3 regions of the Microbacterium sp. MM2322 genome follow, and region 2 is predicted to be linked to each of the others. Evidence: predicted binding sites of a transcription regulator. Region 2 holds the regulator's gene; each other region holds the start of a gene.
The links. The regulator HrcA, encoded in region 2, represses chaperone genes, less so after heat shock. The targets are predictions, from matches to a motif close to TTNGCACTCGNNNNNNNCGAGTGCNAA.
Positions count from the first base shown of each region.

Region 1: a site for HrcA is predicted at 1,941-1,967, ahead of ABQ271_RS02730 (Hsp20/alpha crystallin family protein). Genes of this name have one in related genera too.
Region 3: a site for HrcA is predicted at 1,689-1,715, ahead of groES (co-chaperone GroES). Genes of this name have one in related genera too.

Region 1 covers NZ_OZ075067.1:563,064-566,338, reverse strand. The annotation lists gene ABQ271_RS02740 (DUF2207 domain-containing protein) at 1-890, opposite strand, end outside; gene ABQ271_RS02735 (MarR family transcriptional regulator) at 927-1,355, shown strand; gene ABQ271_RS02730 (Hsp20/alpha crystallin family protein) at 1,428-1,880, opposite strand; gene ABQ271_RS02725 (prolyl oligopeptidase family serine peptidase) at 2,019-3,275, shown strand, end outside.
Region 2 covers NZ_OZ075067.1:1,325,828-1,329,102, forward strand. The annotation lists gene hemW (radical SAM family heme chaperone HemW) at 1-1,059, shown strand, start outside; gene hrcA (heat-inducible transcriptional repressor HrcA) at 1,130-2,164, shown strand; gene dnaJ (molecular chaperone DnaJ) at 2,196-3,275, shown strand, end outside.
Region 3 covers NZ_OZ075067.1:2,492,819-2,496,093, reverse strand. The annotation lists gene ABQ271_RS12165 (class I SAM-dependent methyltransferase) at 453-1,652, opposite strand; gene groES (co-chaperone GroES) at 1,804-2,100, shown strand; gene rarD (EamA family transporter RarD) at 2,238-3,176, shown strand.

The DNA of each region.
Region 1 (3,275 bases), 760 kb from region 2:
TGAAGCGCATCGACACCCGTCGGCGGGTCGAACTCCGCGATGACGGTCGGGCGCCCCGGCCCGTCGGCGAGGTGCCGACGACGCAGCCACAGCGCCCACCCGATCGTCCCGAGCAGTCCGGCGCCTGCGGCGGCGTGCGCCCAGCCGAGCGGGGTACCGACGTACGAGGTGTCGAGCGGTTCGAAAGTGCCGTCGTCGAAGCCCACCGCGAAGGTGAGCGACTCGTTCGGTCCCACGTCGGACTGTCGCGCGGTCACCGTCGCCCCCGACGAGGTCTCGGTGAGATCGATCGCGTCGCAGGCGGTGTCGCTCCCGAACCGTCCGGCGTAGCAGGCGACGTCGCCGGCGGCATCCGCCACCGCCCCATCGAGGTGCAACCGCGCCGTCACCTCGCCGAACGGCTGCTGCGAGTCGAAGCCGTTCACGTCCCAGTAGAGCTCGAGCCCGGTGTCGGGGAACTCGCGCGTCACGTTGTCGAGCGTGTAGGTCAAGACGAACGTCTGCCGGCCGTGCACGTAATCCTCGGATCGGGCCGTGACGACCAACCCGTCCTCGCCGTCGTCGGTCTCCACGACTTCCCACGGCTCGCCGTCCGCATCGACCGCGGACTCGAACGACGGGCGCAGCGGCTGCCCGTCGTACTCGTCCGGGATGACGCGACGGATGCCGCGGTTCTGATCGCTGTCGGGGAACACCGCGACGAACTCCTCGACCACCCGCATCCGGCTTGTGCCGTCCTCGGCGCGGGTCAGGGTGTAGTCGACCTCGAGGCTGTCGAAGGTGAAGTCCTCGACGTCTGCCGACGCCGCCTGGGGCGCCGCGAGGACCCCGGCGAGCGCGAGGATCGCGACGACGATGAACCGGGCACGTCTGCGGAGCGATGAGTTCACGCGATCGACCCTATGCGCGGGGATACAGTGGACGCCATGACCGACCGACGCCTCGCCATCGCCGCCTGGGAGAGCCTCTTCCGCGCGCAGCACGAGGTGATGGCCGAGATCTCCCGGGACTTCGACGACGACGACCTCTCGGGCGCCGAGTACGACGTCCTCCTCACCGTGACCCGCTGCGCCGAGCACACCGCGCGACTGCGCGACGTGACCGCCAACATGCTGATCAGCCAACCCAGCGTCTCGCGACTGGTCGATCGAATGGTCGCGCGCGGTCTCGTGTCGAAGTGCCCCGACCCGCAGGACGGGCGCGGCGCCATCCTCCGCGCCACCGAGAAGGGCGCCTCGGCCTTCCGCCGCGTGGCGACCGTGCACGGCCGCACCATCGCCGAGCGGATGTCGGTGCTCACCGACGAAGAATTGGCGCAGCTCGAGCAGCTCACTGCACGCCTGCGCGGCGTCTGACCGCACGAGAATCGCCCCGCATCCGAGACGGGATGCGGGGCGATTCTCGTTATAGCGGGAGCGCTGTGCCGGTCACTGGTCGATCGGCTGCGGGTGCTCGCTCTCGCCGGCCGTGATGGTCGGGGACGATCCGTCGGCGACCACCTGGACCTTGCGGGGCTTGGCCTTCTCGCTCACCGGGATGGTGACGGTCAGCACGCCGTTGTTGTAGGTCGCGGTGATCGACTCGGTGTCGATGCCCTGGCCGAGGTTCAGCTGGCGGAGGAAGCTCGCGGTCTCGCGCTCGCGCGTGATCCACTTGACCCCCTCGCCGGAGCCGAGCGTGCGCTCCGCGCGGATGGTGAGCAGCTGACCGTCCACGTCGATGTCGACCGAGCCCGGATCGATGCCCGGCAGGTCGGCGTTGAGGACGTAGTGGTCGCCGTCGCGGTACAGATCCATCGGCATCCGTCGCGGACCGCGGCGCGTGTCGAAGAGGGTCGACGCGAGGCGGTCGATGTCACGGAACGGGTCGTAGGTTGCCATGATTCTCTCCTTCGGTGTGGTGGTTCAAAGTTGAGCCTTATCGGCTCAAGTAGCTTCAGATTAGCACTCGACCCCCACGAGTGCCAACGATTCGCGGAGGGCGAACGACCCTTCGGAACCTGCCCGTAGGCTGACGACATGAGCGCCCACGAGATCGCCCCCGAGCCCGCTGACCCGTTCCTCTGGCTGGAGGAGATCGACGGCTCCGCCGCCCGCGACTGGGCCGCGGAGCGGACAGCCGAGACCGAGGCGGCGTTCGCCGGCGATACCCGGACGGCGCTCGAGACACGGCTGACCGGCATCCTGCAGGACCCCGACCGACTCGTCGTCCCGAGTCGCCACGGCGACCTGATGTACGACCTGTGGCGGGATGCCGAGAACCCCCGCGGCCTCTGGCGTCGCACCTCGCGCGCCTCCTTCGCGGCGGGCACCCCGACGTGGGAGGTCCTGCTCGACATCGACGCCCTCGGCCGCGAAGAGGGCACGGCCTGGGCGTTCGCGGGCGCAGCCCACGGTCCCGCCGGCACCGGCCGCGCGCTCGTGCGACTGAGCCCCGACGGTGGCGACGCCGCCGTGGTGCGCGAGTTCGACCTCGACGCGCGCCGCTTCGTCGACGACACCCCGTTCACCCTCGACGCCGAGAAGACCATGATCGCGTGGGTCGACCGCGACACCCTGCTCGTCGCCACCCCCCTGCACGGCGGCGGCGTGACCGACTCGGGCTACCCGATCAGCGCCCGCGCATGGCGCCGGGGCGAACCCCTCGAGGACGCGCCGCCCATCGTGACGGGTGTCGCGTCGGACGTCGGCGTGTTCACGCATGTCGACCACACCGGCGGCACGGCGACCCCGATGGTCGTCATCGCGCACGACTTCTTCCACTCCGAGTCGTGGGTCTGGGACGGCGGCGAGCCGCGCCTCCTCGCGGTACCGCAGGACGCGAACGTCGACGTGCACGGCGAGCTCGTCACGGTCCGCACGACGACCCCGTGGCAGATCGGCGACACGACGCATCCGTCGGGAACGCTCCTCATCGGCCCGCTCGAGACCGTCACGGAAGGCGATGGCTCGGGCCTCCGGGTGGCGTTCGCCCCGACCGACACCGCCGTCCTCGAGACGTGGACCTGGACGCGCAACCGACTCGTCCTGACGGTGCTGGACCGCGTGCAGAGCCGTCTCGTGTCGCTCGATCCCGACTCGCTCGTCGGTGTCGACATCGACCTGGGGCTCGGCGACGCCGATCTCTTCAGCGCGAACGTCGCCACCGCCGACGACGACGAGGACGACGAGCTGTGGGTGGTCGCCCGCGGATTCCTCACCCCGCCGACGTTGCTCGTCATCGAGCCGGGCAGCGACGCCCGCGTCGTCGATCGCAGCCGTGCGACCTTCGACAGC
Region 2 (3,275 bases):
GAGCTTCGGGGTGCCCGTCAAGACGTGTACGCCGACGAAGTGCTTCACGAGATGGCCCTGTCGAGAGCAGTGCTCGAAGCGCGCGGGCCACTGCGGCCGGCGCAGACGGTCTTCTTCGGCGGGGGCACGCCGACCCTGCTCCCCCCGGGGGATCTGGCCCGCATGCTCGACGGCGTCCGCGACACGTTCGGTCTCGCGGACGGCGCCGAGGTGACGGTCGAGGCGAACCCCGACACCCTCACCGAGGAGGTGGCGCGGACGCTCGCCGCGGCGGGCGTCACGCGTTTCTCGATCGGCATGCAGTCGTCGGTGCCGCACGTGCTGGCTGCACTCGACCGCACGCACGACCCGGCGAACATCGCGACGGCCGTCGCGGCGGCGCGCGGGGCCGGTCTCGCCGTCAGCCTCGACCTCATCTACGGTGCGCCGGGGGAGTCCCTCTGGGACTGGCGAACGTCGCTCGAGACGGCCACCGCGCTGGCGCCCGATCACATCTCGGCCTACGCGCTCATCGTCGAGGACGGCACCAAGCTCGAGCGTCAGATCCGCCGCGGCGAGGTCCCGGCACCCGATGACGACCTGCAAGCCGACATGTACGAGCTGGCCGACGAGCATCTCGCGGCAGCCGGTTACGGCTGGTACGAGGTCTCGAACTGGGCCACGAGCCCTGCGCAGCGGTCCCGCCACAACCTCTCCTACTGGCGGGGGCAGGACTGGTGGGGCTACGGGCCCGGCGCGCACAGTCACGTCGGCGGACTGCGGTGGTGGAACGTCAAGCACCCCGCCGCCTACGCACAGCGCCTGTCGCTGGGAGAGTCGCCGGCGGCCGGACGGGAGCGACCGGATGCCGAGGCCCGCCGCCTCGAGGTCATCCTGCTGCGATCGCGCATCGTCGACGGCGTCGCGGTCGACGAGGCGACGGCAGCCGGGCGGCGGAACGTGGCATCCCTCATCGCCGACGGACTCGTCGACGGTGCAGCGGCCGTGCGCGGGCGGGTCGTCCTCACCCGCCGCGGGAGGCTCTTGGCCGACGCCGTCGTCCGCGCGCTCACGGCGTGATCCGAGCAGATCGCGTCACGCACGGTAGAATTGGCACTCCAAGATCGAGAGTGCCAGCGGAGGAGGGGTGATGGTCTCGGAACGCGGTCTCCAGGTGTTGCGCGCAATCGTCCAGGACTACGTCGACACGCGCGAGCCGGTCGGCAGTAAAGCCATCGTCGATCGTCACCAGTTCGGCGTCTCTGCGGCGACGATCCGCAACGACATGGCGCTCCTCGAAGACGAAGAGCTCATCACCGCCCCGCACACGTCCTCGGGTCGGGTGCCCACGGACAAGGGCTACCGCGTCTTCGTCGATCACCTGGCAGACGTCCGCCCGCTCACGTCTGCGCAGCGCTCCGCGATCGGCTCGTTCCTCGAGGACACCGGCGACCTCGACGACCTCCTCGTGCGGACTGTGCGTTCCCTGACCCGCTTGACTGGGCAGGTCGCGATCGTGCAGTACCCCTCGTTCGCTCGTGCGAACGTCTCCCACATCGAAGTCGTCCACCTCGGCGGCACCCGCATCGTCATCATCGTCGTGACAGACACTGGACGCGTCTCGCAGCGCGTCGCCTTCCTCGCCAGCGAGCCCACGGACGACGAGGCGCAGCAGCTCAAAGTCGCGATGGCGGCGCTGCTCACCGGGAAGAGCGTCCGTGACGGGGCCGCGGCGATCGCCCGCATCCTCGAGCAGGACCTGCCCGTCCCGCGTGAGGAGAACCGCCGGATCGTGCTGCGCGCGATCGGCGAGGAGCTCGAGGAGTTCCGTCACGACCGCATGGTGATGGCGGGCTCAGCGACCCTCGCGCGACGCGAGTCCGACTTCCGGGGCAGCATCTACCCCCTTCTCGAGGCGATCGAGGAGCAGGTGACGCTTCTTCGGCTCATGGGGGAGATGGTCGCCGACGACCGGGGACTCGCGACCAGCATCGGGCGTGAGAACGAACCGTTCGGGCTGTCGGAGGCATCCATCGTCGCGGGCGACTACGACGCGGGCGGTTCGCAGGCACGCGTGGGCGTGCTCGGCCCCACCCGCATGGACTACCCCACGAATCTCGCGGCGGTTCGCGCCGTCGCGCACTATCTGACGCGTCTGCTCGAAGAAGACGAGAAGTCGCGCTGAACGAATCGGCCGGACGGCCGGAGAGGTGATTGTGGCTGACCACTACGAGGTCCTGGGTGTCGCGCGCGACGCGAGCCCGGAGGAGATCAAGAAGGCGTACCGGCGTCTGGCGCGCCAGCTGCACCCGGACGTGAACCCCGGTGAGGATGCATCCGAGCAGTTCAAGCTCGTGACGCACGCCTACGACGTGCTGAGCGACCCCGACCAGCGCCAGCGCTACGACATGGGCGGCGACGCGAACGCGTTCGGCGGCGGGGCGGGAGCCGGATTCGGCGGCTTCAGCGACATCTTCGAGAGCTTCTTCGGAGGCGGCGGCGGAACGCGCGCCGGGCGCCCGCGGTCGCGCCGCGAGCGGGGTCAGGATGCCCTCGTGCGCGTCGACCTCGACCTCGGGGACGTCGTCTTCGGCGTACACCGAGACATCGAGGTCGACACCGCGGTCCTCTGCGAGACCTGCCAGGGGTCGTGCTGCCAGCCGGGGACTCAGCCCGTCACATGCGACATCTGCCACGGTTCGGGCCAGATCCAGCGGACCGTCCGGAGCCTTCTCGGCAACGTCGTCACCTCGCAGCCGTGCACGACCTGTCAGGGATACGGCACGACGATCCCGTACCCGTGTTCGACGTGCCAGGGTCAGGGTCGCGTCCGCGCCCGCCGCACGGTGTCCATCGACATCCCCGCCGGTGTCGAGACGGGTCTGCGTCTGCAGCTTCCGGGCTCGGGCGAGGTCGGACCGGCCGGCGGCCCGAACGGTGACCTCTACCTCGAGGTCACGGTCGCGCCCCACGACGTCTTCAGCCGCGACGGCGACGATCTGCTCGCGACTCTCGAGGTGTCGATGACCGACGCGATCCTCGGAACGAGCGTCACGATCGATTCGCTCGACGGCGCGGTGGACCTCGACATTCGAGCCGGTGTGCAGGCCGGCGACGAACTCACCATCCGCGGCAGAGGGATCACCCCCCTCCGCGGTGACCAGCGCGGTGACCTCCGCGTCGGGGTGCAGGTAGTGACGCCCTCCCACCTCGACCCCAAGGCACGCGCCCTCGTGCAGGAGCTCGCGAAGCGCATGCGCCCCGCGCCGCCGCACCTGGCGGAGTTCCACCCGGGC
Region 3 (3,275 bases), 1.2 Mb from region 2:
TCGAGGCGACCCAATCCACGTCACCAGCCTGCTGCGCGAGAGACTGCATCTTCTCGAGCACGCTTGCCCAGACGCCCTGCTCAGCCCAGCCGTTGAAGTTCTTGTAAATCGTGTTCCAGTTCCCGAATCGCTCCGGTACGTCCCGCCACGGCGCACCGGTGCGGAACCGCCACGCCGTCGCCTCCACCACCATACGACGGTCCACCGGCGGCCGACCTGTCGCCCTCGCACGGGGGAAGAGCGAACCGATCGCAGCCCAGACTTCGTCAGAAATCACATCACGCGACACCCATCAACAATCGCTCCAGCCACTCACTCGAGGGTTTAGCAACACGCCCTAGCGTGTCCGGCTTCAGAACAGGCGCCTGGGAACACGATATCCCCGCATTGTGCGATGAGGCGGCTCCCGCTTTTTTCGCCTCAGTCGGCTGACGCGCGGCTGAACCCGCCGGCTACACCCGGTCTGCGAGCAGGGCGACCCGCTTCTCGTCTCGCCCCTCGCCGATCCGGGTCAGGAGGAGAGTGGCGGATGCCGGCCCTCGCAGCGCGAGCTTCTTCCGGAACTGCGCCGGGTCCACGTCCACGCCGCGCTTCTTGATCTCGACGGTGCCGACATCGGCTTTCCGCAGCGCCGCGCTGATCGCAGCGGGCTTGAGCGGCAGCACCTCGCGCACGCGGAACGACTGGACGAACGGGTTGGTGAGCGGAGTGTCTGACGTGAGGTAGGCCGTGCCGCCGCCGAGCATCCCGGCGTCGAGGCTCCGCGCCACATCGCCGATGAGGCGAGCGCGGATGACGGCGCCCTCCGGTTCGTGGACGAACGCGCCGAGCGCGCGGACCGGCTCGTCTTCTGTGTCACCGGCCGACGTGAGCTCCGCAGCCGCGCCCCCACGGATGACGAGCGCAGACCGGCGCACGCCGTCACGCCGGAGCGATCCCGACCAGAGGACGAGCTCGATCGTCGATCCGTCGACGCTGATCCACTGCGCCTCGACGCCGTCGGGGATCATGCCGCGGTCGAGTCCGGGACCGAGCTTGATGCCCACCGGCATCCGCTCCGCCAGAGTGAACGCCCAGTCCAGGGACGGCGACCAGTCCCCGGGCGCGGTGCGCGTCGTCTCGGTGTGCCCGGCGGTGCGGCGGGCGGGGTCGAGCCAGACGGCATCCCACCCGTCGAGGTCGGTGTCCTCCGCGCTGCCGTGCCGCACGGTGATGGCGTCGCCGAACGGCGCGAGGTTGTACGCCGCGAGGGCCGCCGTCGTCTCGTCGGCGTCGACCGCGAGCACGTCGAGTCCGAGGCCGGCCAGGCCCAGAGCGTCGCCGCCGATGCCGCAGCCGAGATCTGCGACGCGGTGCGCCCCGGCATCCCGGAACCGCCCCGCGTGACGCGCGGCGACCTCGAGTCGTGTCGCCTGCTCGAGTCCTGCCCGGGTGAAAAGCATGCGGTCTGCGAACGGTCCGAACTTGCTCGCCGCGCGCACCCGCAGGTGGGCCTGCCCGACGACCGCGGACACGAGGTCGGGGGAGTGGCCTGCGGCCCGTAGGCGCGAGACGGCGGCAGCGACCTCGGCGGTGGATGCCAGGGGTCCGACCTCGTCCACCATGCGCAATCCCTGCGGGGTCAGGAGGGCGGTCAGCTCGGCCTGTTCCATCCGGCCAGCCTAGGCGTTGCGACCTCCGGAGCTCTGTTGGCACTCGCGTTGCATGAGTGCCAGCCGCGCCCTAGACTTTCGTTAGCACTCTCGGTAACCGAGTGCTGATGAGTCTTGAAGCAGGACCCCACCAGCAAGAAAGAGGTAGACCGTGTCGGTTTCCATCAAGCCGCTCGAAGACCGCATCGTCATCAAGCAGGTCGAGGCCGAGCAGACCACCGCGAGTGGCCTGGTCATCCCTGACACTGCCAAGGAGAAGCCCCAGGAGGGCGAGGTCGTGGCCGTTGGCCCCGGTCGCATCGACGACAACGGCAACCGTGTTCCGCTCGACGTCGCCGTCGGCGACCGCGTCCTGTACAGCAAGTACGGCGGCACCGAGGTGAAGTTCGGTGCTGACGAGTTCCTCGTGCTGTCGGCTCGCGACGTCCTGGCGGTCGTCGTCCGCTGACGTTCAGCACCTTCTGAAGGGCCCGGATGCTTCGGCATCCGGGCCCTTCGGCTTTCCCGCGGCGCTGGCAGGATCCGAGCGGAGGTCGGCAGTCTTCGGCGCCGTGTTGGTGTCATGACCGTCGTAGGCTTGTGCTCATGACACCCGAGCAGGCCGCCCGCGAACGCTCCCTCGGCGGGATCTTCGTGTTCAGCGCCTACGTGCTCTGGGGGTTCCTGCCGCTGTACTTCGTCAGCCTCGCTCCCACCACCCCGTGGGAGGTCGTCGGCTGGCGCATCCTGCTGAGCCTCGTCTTCTGCGTCGCGCTGCTCGCGATCACGCGCGGCTGGGGGCGGATGCGCGTCATCCTCCGTGACCGCCGACTGATGCTGTGGACGCTCCTCGCGGGCCTCCTCATCTACGTCAACTGGCAGCTCTTCCTGATCGGCACGCTGTCGGGCCACGTCGTCGAGACGAGCCTGGGCTACTTCATCAACCCGATCGCGACCGTCCTCCTCGGTGTCATCGTGCTGAAGGAACGACTGCGTCTCGCCCAGTGGATCGCCGTCGGCATCGCCGGCCTCGCGGTCGTCGTCATCATCGTCGCCGTCGGCTCCGTGCCGTGGATCGCGCTCGGCCTCGCTGCCAGCTTCGCGACCTACGGACTGGTGAAGAAGCGCATCGGACCCTCGGTGGATGCCGTCAGTGGCCTCACGCTCGAATCCTTCTGGCTCATTCCGATCGCCGTCATCCAGCTCATCGTCGTCGGGGTGGCTTCCGGCCTGACGATGGGCCGCGAGGGCGCACCGCACACCGTGCTCCTTCTGCTGGCGGGTGCGGTCACCGCCATCCCGCTCCTGTTCTTCTCCGCCGGTGCGCGGCGCACGAGCCTGACCGTCGTCGGCATCCTGCAGTTCATCGCGCCGATCATGCAGTTCCTCACGGGCGTTCTCATCCTCGGCGAGCCGATGCCCTTCGAGCGCTGGATCGGGTTCGGTCTCGTGTGGATCGCCATCGCCGTCTTCGCCGTCGATTCGCTCGTCATTTCGCGGCGCCAGCGTGCCCGTGCGGTGACATCCGTTCCCGGCCCGGTCTGAATCGGGCTGGATGCCGCTTGAAGAACTTCTAATGTGCCCCGGCAACACGGTGTGCTGGACTGTGCGGGAGAATCGGCCAGACGGCCGACCCGATCACAG